DNA from 2 places in the Streptomyces sp. NPDC016640 genome. Region 1 is predicted to be linked to the other one. Evidence: riboswitches for the same ligand, from Rfam matches in the RefSeq annotation. Region 1 holds a riboswitch; the other holds the start of a gene.
The links. A riboswitch is a leader RNA that binds a small molecule or an ion and turns the genes downstream of it on or off. The one in region 1 is predicted to bind glycine.
Positions count from the first base shown of each region.

Region 1 (4,377 bases):
GGGCCGCGCGGTGTGGTCGCCACCGCCTCGTACGAGGCCCGCGTCTTCGGCGTCCACTCGGCGATGCCCATGGCGCAGGCCCGGCGGCTCGCGCCGAACGCCGCGTATCTGGTGCCGCGGTTCGCTCTCTACCGGTCGATCAGCGAGCAGGTGATGGCGCTGCTGCGGGCCCTGTCACCCCTCGTGGAGCCGCTCAGTCTCGACGAGGCGTTCGTCGACCTGGAGGCGGGCGGCACGGCCCGGGACGAGCGGTCGGCGCGTCTGGCCGGGGCGAAGCTGCGCGCGGACATCCGGGAGGTCACCGGCCTCACCGGGTCGGTGGGGCTCGCTGCCTCCAAGATGCTGGCGAAGATCGCGTCGGAGCGGGCGAAGCCGGACGGGATGGTGCTGATCGAGCCGGGCACGGAGCGGGCGCTGCTGGGTCCGCTGTCCGTCCGGACGCTGCCGGGCGTCGGACCGGCCACCGGAGACCACCTCAGAAGGGCCGGGATCCACACGGTCGACGAGCTCGCCGAGGCCGGGGAGGACGAGCTCGTACGACTGCTGGGCAAGGCGCACGGGCACGGGCTGTACGCGATGGCGCTGGCGCGGGACGAGCGCCCCGTGGTGGCGGAGCGGGAGACGAAGTCGGTGTCGGTCGAGGACACGTACGACGTGGACATCCACGACCGGGCGCGGGTCGGCACGGAGGTGCGGCGGCTCGCGGACCGGTGCGTGCACAGACTGCGGGGGGCCGGACTGTCGGGGCGGACCATCGTGCTCAAGGTGCGGCGGTACGACTTCTCGACCCTCACCCGGTCGGAGACGCTGCGGGGGCCCACGGACGACACGGCGGTGGTGCGGGAGGCCGCGGCGCGGCTGCTGGACTCGGTGGACACGACGGGCGGGGTGCGGCTGCTGGGGGTGGGGGTCAGCGGACTGGCCGACTACACGCAGGAGGACCTGTTCGCGCAGGCGGCCGGGGTGCGCGAGGACGGCCCTCCCGGTGAGGAGCCCGAGGCCGCGCCCGCGGCCGAGCAGCGGGCACCCGCCGAGCGGCGATGGCCGGCGGGGCACGACGTACGGCACACCGCGCACGGGCACGGGTGGGTGCAGGGCAGCGGGCTGGGCCGGGTCACGGTGCGCTTCGAGACGCCCGGCTCGTCTCCGGGCCGGGTGAGGACCTTCCGGGTCGACGACCCGGAACTGGAGCCGGCGGAACCGCTCCCGCTGGTGCCGCACACCGCCCAGGAGGGCGGGGGCGTGAAGGCCGGCGGGGTGCCGTCGGAGAGGTCGTGAACGGCGAGGGTCTCCGGCGGGCGGTCAGGCCGGTTCGTCCCTGCCCGCGAGCTTGCCGAAGGTGTGGTCCGGGAGCGGGGGAGGCGCGGCGACGTCCAGACCGTAGTGGTGGTAGAGCTGGAGTTCCTGTTCGGGGGAGAGGTGGCGGCCCACGCCGAAGTCGGGGGCGTCCTTGATGACGGCGCGTTCGAAGGGGACGTGGAGGGCGCCGTCGACCAGTTCGCTGGGCTCCAGGGGCACGAAGGCGTCCCTGCTGAACAGCCCGGTGCGTATCGCCGCCCACTCCGGCACTCCGGTGGCGTCGTCGAGGTAGACCTCGTCGATCGTGCCGATCCGCGTTCCCCTGAGGTCGAACGCCTTGCGGCCGATCAGATGGCGTGGGTCGATGTCGGTCTGCACGGGTCCTCCATTCGTCGCGCACTCCTCCGTAACCACCACAAAACGGCACAATCGGCTGTGCGGCCACTCGAAGGCCCCGGTGTTGTGCTCGCTGGTACGCTGGCAAACGGCTGCTGATCCCGTGCGGGAGAGTCCTCCAGACACCATCGGAGGCGCCGAAGGAGCAAATCCTCCCCGGAATCTCTCAGGCACACGTACCGCACGGACGAGGTCACTCTGGAAAGCAGGGCGGGTGTCGACGGCTTCCGCTCTCACCGACGGTGAAAGCCGGACGCCCCCGGGTGGTCCGGTGAAGCTCTCAGGTCGAGATGACAGAGGGGGAGGCCGTCCGGGCACCCGCGCCGTGGTGCCCCTCGAAGGTCGTCAGACCAGGAGGCCTCCGCAATGACCGCCCCTCGCACTCCGCTCTCCGAGCTCGAACAGGCCATGCCCTTCGAGCAGCGCCACATCGGCCCCGACCACGAGGCGCGGGCCAAGATGCTCGCGCAGGTCGGCTACGGCTCGCTCGACGAACTGACGGCCGCCGCGGTGCCGGATGTGATCAAGAACGCCGACGCGCTGGACCTGCCGGGCGCGCGGAGCGAGGCCGAGGTGCTCGCCGAGCTGCGGTCGCTGGCCGACCGCAACGAGGTGCTCGGCTCCATGATCGGGCTCGGGTACTACGGCACCTTCACCCCGCCCGTGATCCTGCGCAACGTCATGGAGAACCCCGCCTGGTACACGGCCTACACGCCGTACCAGCCGGAGATCTCGCAGGGGCGGCTCGAGGCGCTGCTGAACTTCCAGACCGTGGTCGCCGAGCTCACCGGCCTGCCGACCTCCGGTGCCTCCCTGCTCGACGAGGGCACCGCCGCCGCCGAGGCGATGGCGCTGATGCGGCGCATGGGCAGGAACAAGAAGGGCTTGTTCCTGGTCGACGCGGACGCCCTGCCGCAGACCGTCGCCGTGATCGAGACCCGCGCCGAGCCGACCGGCGTCGAGGTCGTCGTCGCCGACCTGAGCGAGGGCATCCCGGCGGGGATCGCCGAGCGTGAGATCAACGGCGTACTGATCCAGTACCCCGGCGCCTCCGGTGCCGTACGCGACATCAAGTCCGTGATCGACCAGGCGCACGAGCTCGGCGCGCTCGTCACCGTCGCCGCCGATCTGCTCGCCCTCACGCTGCTGAAGTCCCCCGGCGAGCTGGGCGCGGACATCGCGGTCGGCACCACCCAGCGCTTCGGCGTGCCGATGGGCTTCGGCGGGCCGCACGCCGGCTACATGGCCGTGCGGGAGAAGATGGCGCGCAGCCTGCCCGGACGGCTCGTCGGCGTCTCCGTCGACGCCGAGGGGAACAAGGCCTACCGGCTCGCCCTGCAGACGCGCGAGCAGCACATCCGCCGCGAGAAGGCCACCAGCAACATCTGCACCGCCCAGGTGCTGCTCGCCGTCATGGCGGGGATGTACGCGGTCTACCACGGCCCCCAGGGACTGCGGCTCATCGCGCGCCGCACCCACCGGTACGCCACGGTCCTCGCCGAGGGGCTGCGGGCCGGCGGAGCCGAGATCGTGCACGGCTCCTACTTCGACACACTGACCGTGCGGGTCCCGGGGCGGGCGGCCGAGGTCGTCGCCGCCGCCCGTGACAACGGCGTCAACCTGCGCCTCGTCGACGCCGACCACGTCTCGATCGCCTGTGACGAGACCACCACCAGGGACCGGCTGACCGCCGTGTGGAGCGCCTTCGGCACCGAGGGCGACGTCGAGGCCCTGGACGCGGCCGCGCGGGACACGCTGCCGGACAGCCTGCTGCGCAACGACGAGTACCTGACGCACCCCGTCTTCCGGCAGCACCGCTCCGAGACGGCGATGCTGCGCTACCTGCGCCGTCTCGCCGACCGCGACTACGCGCTGGACCGCGGCATGATCCCGCTGGGCTCCTGCACCATGAAGCTCAACGCGACCACCGAGATGGAGCCGGTCACCTGGCCCGAGTTCGGGCAGCTGCACCCCTTCGCGCCCGCCGACCAGGCGCGCGGCTACCTCACGCTCATCCGTGAGCTGGAGGAGCGGCTCGCCGAGGTCACCGGCTACGACAAGGTCTCCCTCCAGCCCAACGCCGGCTCCCAGGGCGAGCTGGCCGGCCTGCTCGCCGTACGCGGCTACCACCGGGCCAACGGCGACGAGCGGCGCACCGTCTGCCTGATCCCGTCCTCCGCGCACGGCACCAACGCCGCGAGCGCCGTGATGGCCGGCATGAAGGTCGTGGTCGTCAAGACGTCCGACGACGGCGAGATCGACGTCGCGGACCTGCGGGCGAAGATCGCGCAGTACCGCGACGAGCTGTCCGTGCTGATGATCACCTACCCGTCGACGCACGGCGTGTTCGAGGAGCACGTCGCCGACATCTGCGCGGAGGTGCACGAGGCCGGCGGCCAGGTGTACGTCGACGGCGCCAACCTCAACGCGCTGGTGGGGCTGGCCAAGCCGGGCCACTTCGGCGGCGACGTCTCGCACCTGAACCTGCACAAGACCTTCTGCATCCCGCACGGCGGCGGCGGCCCCGGTGTCGGCCCGGTCGGCGTGCGGGCCCACCTCGCCCCGTACCTGCCCAACCACCCGCTGCAGCCCGAGGCCGGTCCGGAGACGGGCGTCGGGCCCGTCTCGGCGGCGCCGTGGGGTTCGGCGGGCATCCTGCCGATCTCGTGGGCGTACGTCCGT
Region 1 covers NZ_JBIBRG010000028.1:18,040-22,416, reverse strand. The annotation lists partial or broken gene ACF07S_RS33060 (DNA polymerase IV) at 1-1,384, shown strand, start outside; gene ACF07S_RS33055 (PRC-barrel domain-containing protein) at 1,303-1,677, opposite strand; glycine riboswitch at 1,792-1,887, shown strand; gene gcvP (aminomethyl-transferring glycine dehydrogenase) at 2,062-4,377, shown strand, end outside.

Region 2 (4,377 bases), on a different contig from region 1:
GGGGGCCGCCCAGCGTCTTGTGCGTGGTGGTCGTCACCACGTGGGCGTGCGGGACCGGGTTCGGGTGCAGGCCCGCGGCGACCAGACCGGCGAAGTGCGCCATGTCGACCATGAGGTACGCGCCGACCTCGTCCGCGATCCGGCGGAACGCGGCGAAGTCCAGCCGGCGCGGGTACGCCGACCAGCCGGCGACGATCAGCTTCGGCCTGCTCTCCTTGGCGAGGCGCTCGACCTCGGCCATGTCGACCCGGCCGTCGTCGCCGACGTGGTAGGCGACCACGTCGTAGAGCTTGCCGGAGAAGTTGATCTTCATGCCGTGGGTCAGGTGCCCGCCGTGCGCGAGGTCCAGACCCATGATCGTGTCACCGGGCTGGAGCAGCGCGAACATGGCGGCGGCGTTGGCCTGGGCGCCGGAGTGCGGCTGCACGTTGGCGTGCTCGGCGCCGAAGAGCTCCTTGACCCGGTCGACGGCGATCTGCTCGACCACGTCGACGTGCTCGCAGCCGCCGTAGTAGCGGCGGCCGGGGTAGCCCTCGGCGTACTTGTTGGTGAGGACCGAGCCCTGGGCCTCCATGACCGCGACCGGGGCGAAGTTCTCCGAGGCGATCATCTCGAGCGTGGACTGCTGGCGGTGCAGTTCGGCGTCGACCGCGGCAGCCACCGCCGGGTCGAGCTCGTGCAGGGGCGTGTTCAGAACGGACATGCGGTGACGACTCCTCAGCCCGCGACGTGCGCGTCGTACTCGGCGGCGGTCAGCAGGTCGTCCGGCTCGTCCGTGACCCGCACCTTGAACAGCCAGCCACCCTCGAAGGGGGCCGAGTTCACCAGCGACGGGTCGTTCACCACGTCCTCGTTGACCTCGGTGATCTCACCGGACACGGGGGAGTACAGGTCGCTGACCGACTTGGTCGACTCCAGCTCGCCGCAGGTCTCGCCCGCGGTCACGCCGTCACCGACCTCGGGGAGCTGGACGAAGACCACGTCGCCGAGCGCGTTGGCCGCGTGCTCCGTGATGCCGACCGTCGACACGCCGTCCTCGGCGGCCGACAGCCACTCGTGCTCCTTGCTGTAACGCAGCTGCTGGGGATTGCTCATGGCCTGGATTCTCCTGTATGCGGGGGCTGCTGGTGACGGGGGGAACCGCGCGAAGCGCGCGTGAGCGGGCACGGCGCGGGAACGACGGGGCCGGCCCGGGTGCCGGCCGGATGCCCGGGGACCGCTACGACGGTGTCACTTCCGCCGCTTGTAGAACGGCAGCGCCACGACCTCGTAGGGCTCGTGGCTGCCGCGGATGTCCACGCCGACGCCCTCGGTGCCCGGCGCCGCGTACGCCGCGTCGACGTAGGCCATCGCGATCGGCCTGCCCAGCGTCGGGGAGGGGGCGCCGGAGGTGACCTCGCCGACCACCTCGCCGCCGGCGACGACCGCGTACCCGGCGCGCGGGACCCGGCGGCCCTCGGCGACCAGGCCGACCAGCACGCGGGGCGGCGTGGCGGCGGCGCGCCCGGCGGCCTCGGTCAGCGCCGCGCGGCCCACGAAGTCACCCTCCTTCTCGAACTTCACCACCCGGCCGAGACCGGCGTCGAAGGGGGTCAGGGAGGTGGTCAGCTCGTGCCCGTACAGCGGCATGCCCGCCTCCAGGCGCAGTGTGTCCCGGCAGGACAGCCCGCACGGGACCAGGCCGGCGTCCTCGCCCGCCTCGGTCAGCGCCTGCCACAGCGCCACCGCGTGCTCCGGCTTCACGAACAGCTCGAAGCCGTCCTCGCCGGTGTAGCCGGTGCGCGCGACGAGGGCCGGCACGCCGGCGACGGTGCCGGGCAGGCCGGCGTAGTACTTCAGGCCGTCGAGGTCGGCGTCGGTCAGCGACTTCAGGATGCGGGGGGACTCCGGGCCCTGGACGGCGAGCAGCGCGTAGGCCTCCCGGTCGTCGCGCACCTCGGCGTCGAAGGCGGCCGAGCGCTCCACCAGCGCGTCGAGCACCACCTGCGCGTTGGAGGCGTTGGCGACCACCATGTACTCGGTCTCGCCGAGCCGGTAGACGATCAGGTCGTCCAGGATGCCGCCGTCCTCGCGGCAGATCATGGTGTAGCGGGCGCGGCCGGGCTTGACGCCCCCCATGTCGCCGACGAGGGCGTGGTCGAGGAGCGCGGCGGCCTGGCGGCCGCCGACCGTGATCTCGCCCATGTGGGAGAGGTCGAAGAGGCCGGCCCTCGTGCGCACGGCGTTGTGCTCGTCGCGCTCGGAGCCGTAGCGCAGGGGCATGTCCCAGCCGGCGAAGTCGGTCATCGTCGCGCCGAGCGCGCGATGCAGGGCGTCGAGCGCGGTCCGGCGGGGTTCGGTACTGCTCATCGGGCGTTCTCCCAAGGCGATGGGGGTCCCTCCCGCGCGAGTTCGTCCGGGCGTGAGGGAGGGCGAGGGCGTGTCCTCCCCATCTGTCATCGGAACCTGAGAGGTTCGCCGTGACCGCCCGCGCGGGGCGGGAAGCACGGCTTGCACCGTGGGTGGGACCGGCGCGGTACGACCGCGGCGGCCCGCTTTTCAGATGTGCCTCGCCCGCGCGGTAACGGGGCCTGAGAGATTCAAGGGAGGGACTTGCTCCTTCGGCGCCCCGGCGGCAAACGGTGCCGGGGACTCTCCCGCGCGGATTCAAACGGCCGGTATGCAGTTGGCGCGCACATCATTGCACGCATTGTGCGGGTGTGGCAGGGGGACCCTTCCCAGGGGGTGCACAGTGCGTACGGGCCCGGTCACGGGCGGCTGTGACAGGCCTGTTTCAGGAAATGGACGAAAACGAGAGCACCCGGCATTACCTTCTTTTTACACTCGGTGGGGACCGGGACGTGTATCCGGCCCCAGGGGAGGACGATCACGGTGAACAGGACCACGGCGTGCGCCACCACCACGGGGGTCGCGCTGCACCAGCAGCCGGCCGCACCGGTCCGTCGGGCCCGCGGCGCGCTGCCGGCGCCCGTCGTCCGTGATCTGCGCGAGCGGGCCGGCCGCAGCCCGCGCGCCCTGCTCTTCGGGCCCCGTGACGTCGTCGTGGTCACCGGGCTGCCCGGCAGCGGCAAGTCCACGCTGATGCGGCGCGCGGTGCGGGGGGTCGGCATCGACTCCCAGGACGCCCGTGACCGCTGGGAGCGCCGGATGCCGGACTTCCTGCCGTACGCCGTCTACCGCCCGCTGGTCCGCCTCGCCCACTACGCCGGGCTGCGCCGCGCGCTGCGGGCCGGCGAGGGGGTCGTCGTGCACGACTGCGGCACGCAGGCCTGGGTGCGCCGCTGGCTGGCCCGCGAAGCCCGCCGCCGGGGCGCCGGCCTGCACCTGCTGCTGCTCGACGTCACCCCCGGGGAGGCGCTGGCCGGCCAGCGCGAGCGCGGGCGCGGGGTCTCCCGGTACGCGTTCCGACGTCACCGCGCGGCGAGCGACCGGCTGCTGCGGGCCGTGGAGCGCGGGGAGGCGCCGGCCGGCTGCGGTTCGGCGGTCCTGATCGACCGGGACGCGGCGAACACGCTGCGCCGCATCGGCTTCACGGGCTGACCCCGACGGCCGGACCGGGCGTGCCCACCGGACCGGGCGGACCGGGCGCGGCCCCGCGTCGCAGCGGTTAGCCTTTCCAGCCACAGCAGTGGTTCCAGGCGAGTGGCAGGCAGAGATGGACTTCCCGGCGGACTTCCCGGCGCAGACGCATCCCCATCCGCACGGTGGATGGCCCGGCAACGAGCTGGAGGAGGTGCTCTCCGCCTCCCTCGGCGTCCCCTCGGCCGGGGGCAGGATCATCGAGGTGCTGGGCCGCAGCTTCGTCTGGGTCCCGCTGCCGAACGGCGGCGGCCCGGACAGCGGCCCGCTCGACCTGCCCACGATGGAACTCCAGGGCCAGGCGTACGTCCCGGTGTTCAGCTCGGAGGAGCAGTTCCGCCAGGTCGTCGGCTCCCACGCGGCGTACACCGTCGCGCCCGCCGTGGAGTTCGCGCGTGGTCTGCCGCCGCAGGCCGGGATCGCGGTGAACCCCGGCGGTGTGGTCGGCATCCCGCTGCCGCCGGCGGCCGTGGCCGAGCTGTGCCGGGCCGGACGCACCCCGCTGGACGGCTCGGCGAGCGGCGGCCGGGTCCGGCTGTTCGAGCCCGACTGGCAGGACGACCCGGTCGACTTCCTCGGCGCGGCCTCGGCCGAGTTCGCCTCCCTCGGCGTGGTGACCAGCGCCCGCCGCTGTCTCGCCGCGATCGAGACGGCCGACCCCGTGCTCTTCGTCGGCGTGGAACTCTCCTCGTGGGAGGGCGACGCCCGCACCCTGCCGATGGAGGCGCTGGGCCGCGCCCTGGGCCGTGTGCCGGTGCGGTGGCCGGTCAACCTGGTGCTCCTGGACGTGACCCGGGA
Region 2 covers NZ_JBIBRG010000009.1:272,687-277,063, reverse strand. The annotation lists gene glyA (serine hydroxymethyltransferase) at 1-703, opposite strand, end outside; gene gcvH (glycine cleavage system protein GcvH) at 718-1,095, opposite strand; gene gcvT (glycine cleavage system aminomethyltransferase GcvT) at 1,231-2,349, opposite strand; glycine riboswitch at 2,549-2,649, opposite strand; gene ACF07S_RS20890 (AAA family ATPase) at 2,872-3,540, shown strand; gene ACF07S_RS20885 (enhanced serine sensitivity protein SseB) at 3,656-4,377, shown strand, end outside.
Region 2: another riboswitch for glycine. It lies ahead of gcvT (glycine cleavage system aminomethyltransferase GcvT); the one in region 1 lies ahead of gcvP (aminomethyl-transferring glycine dehydrogenase).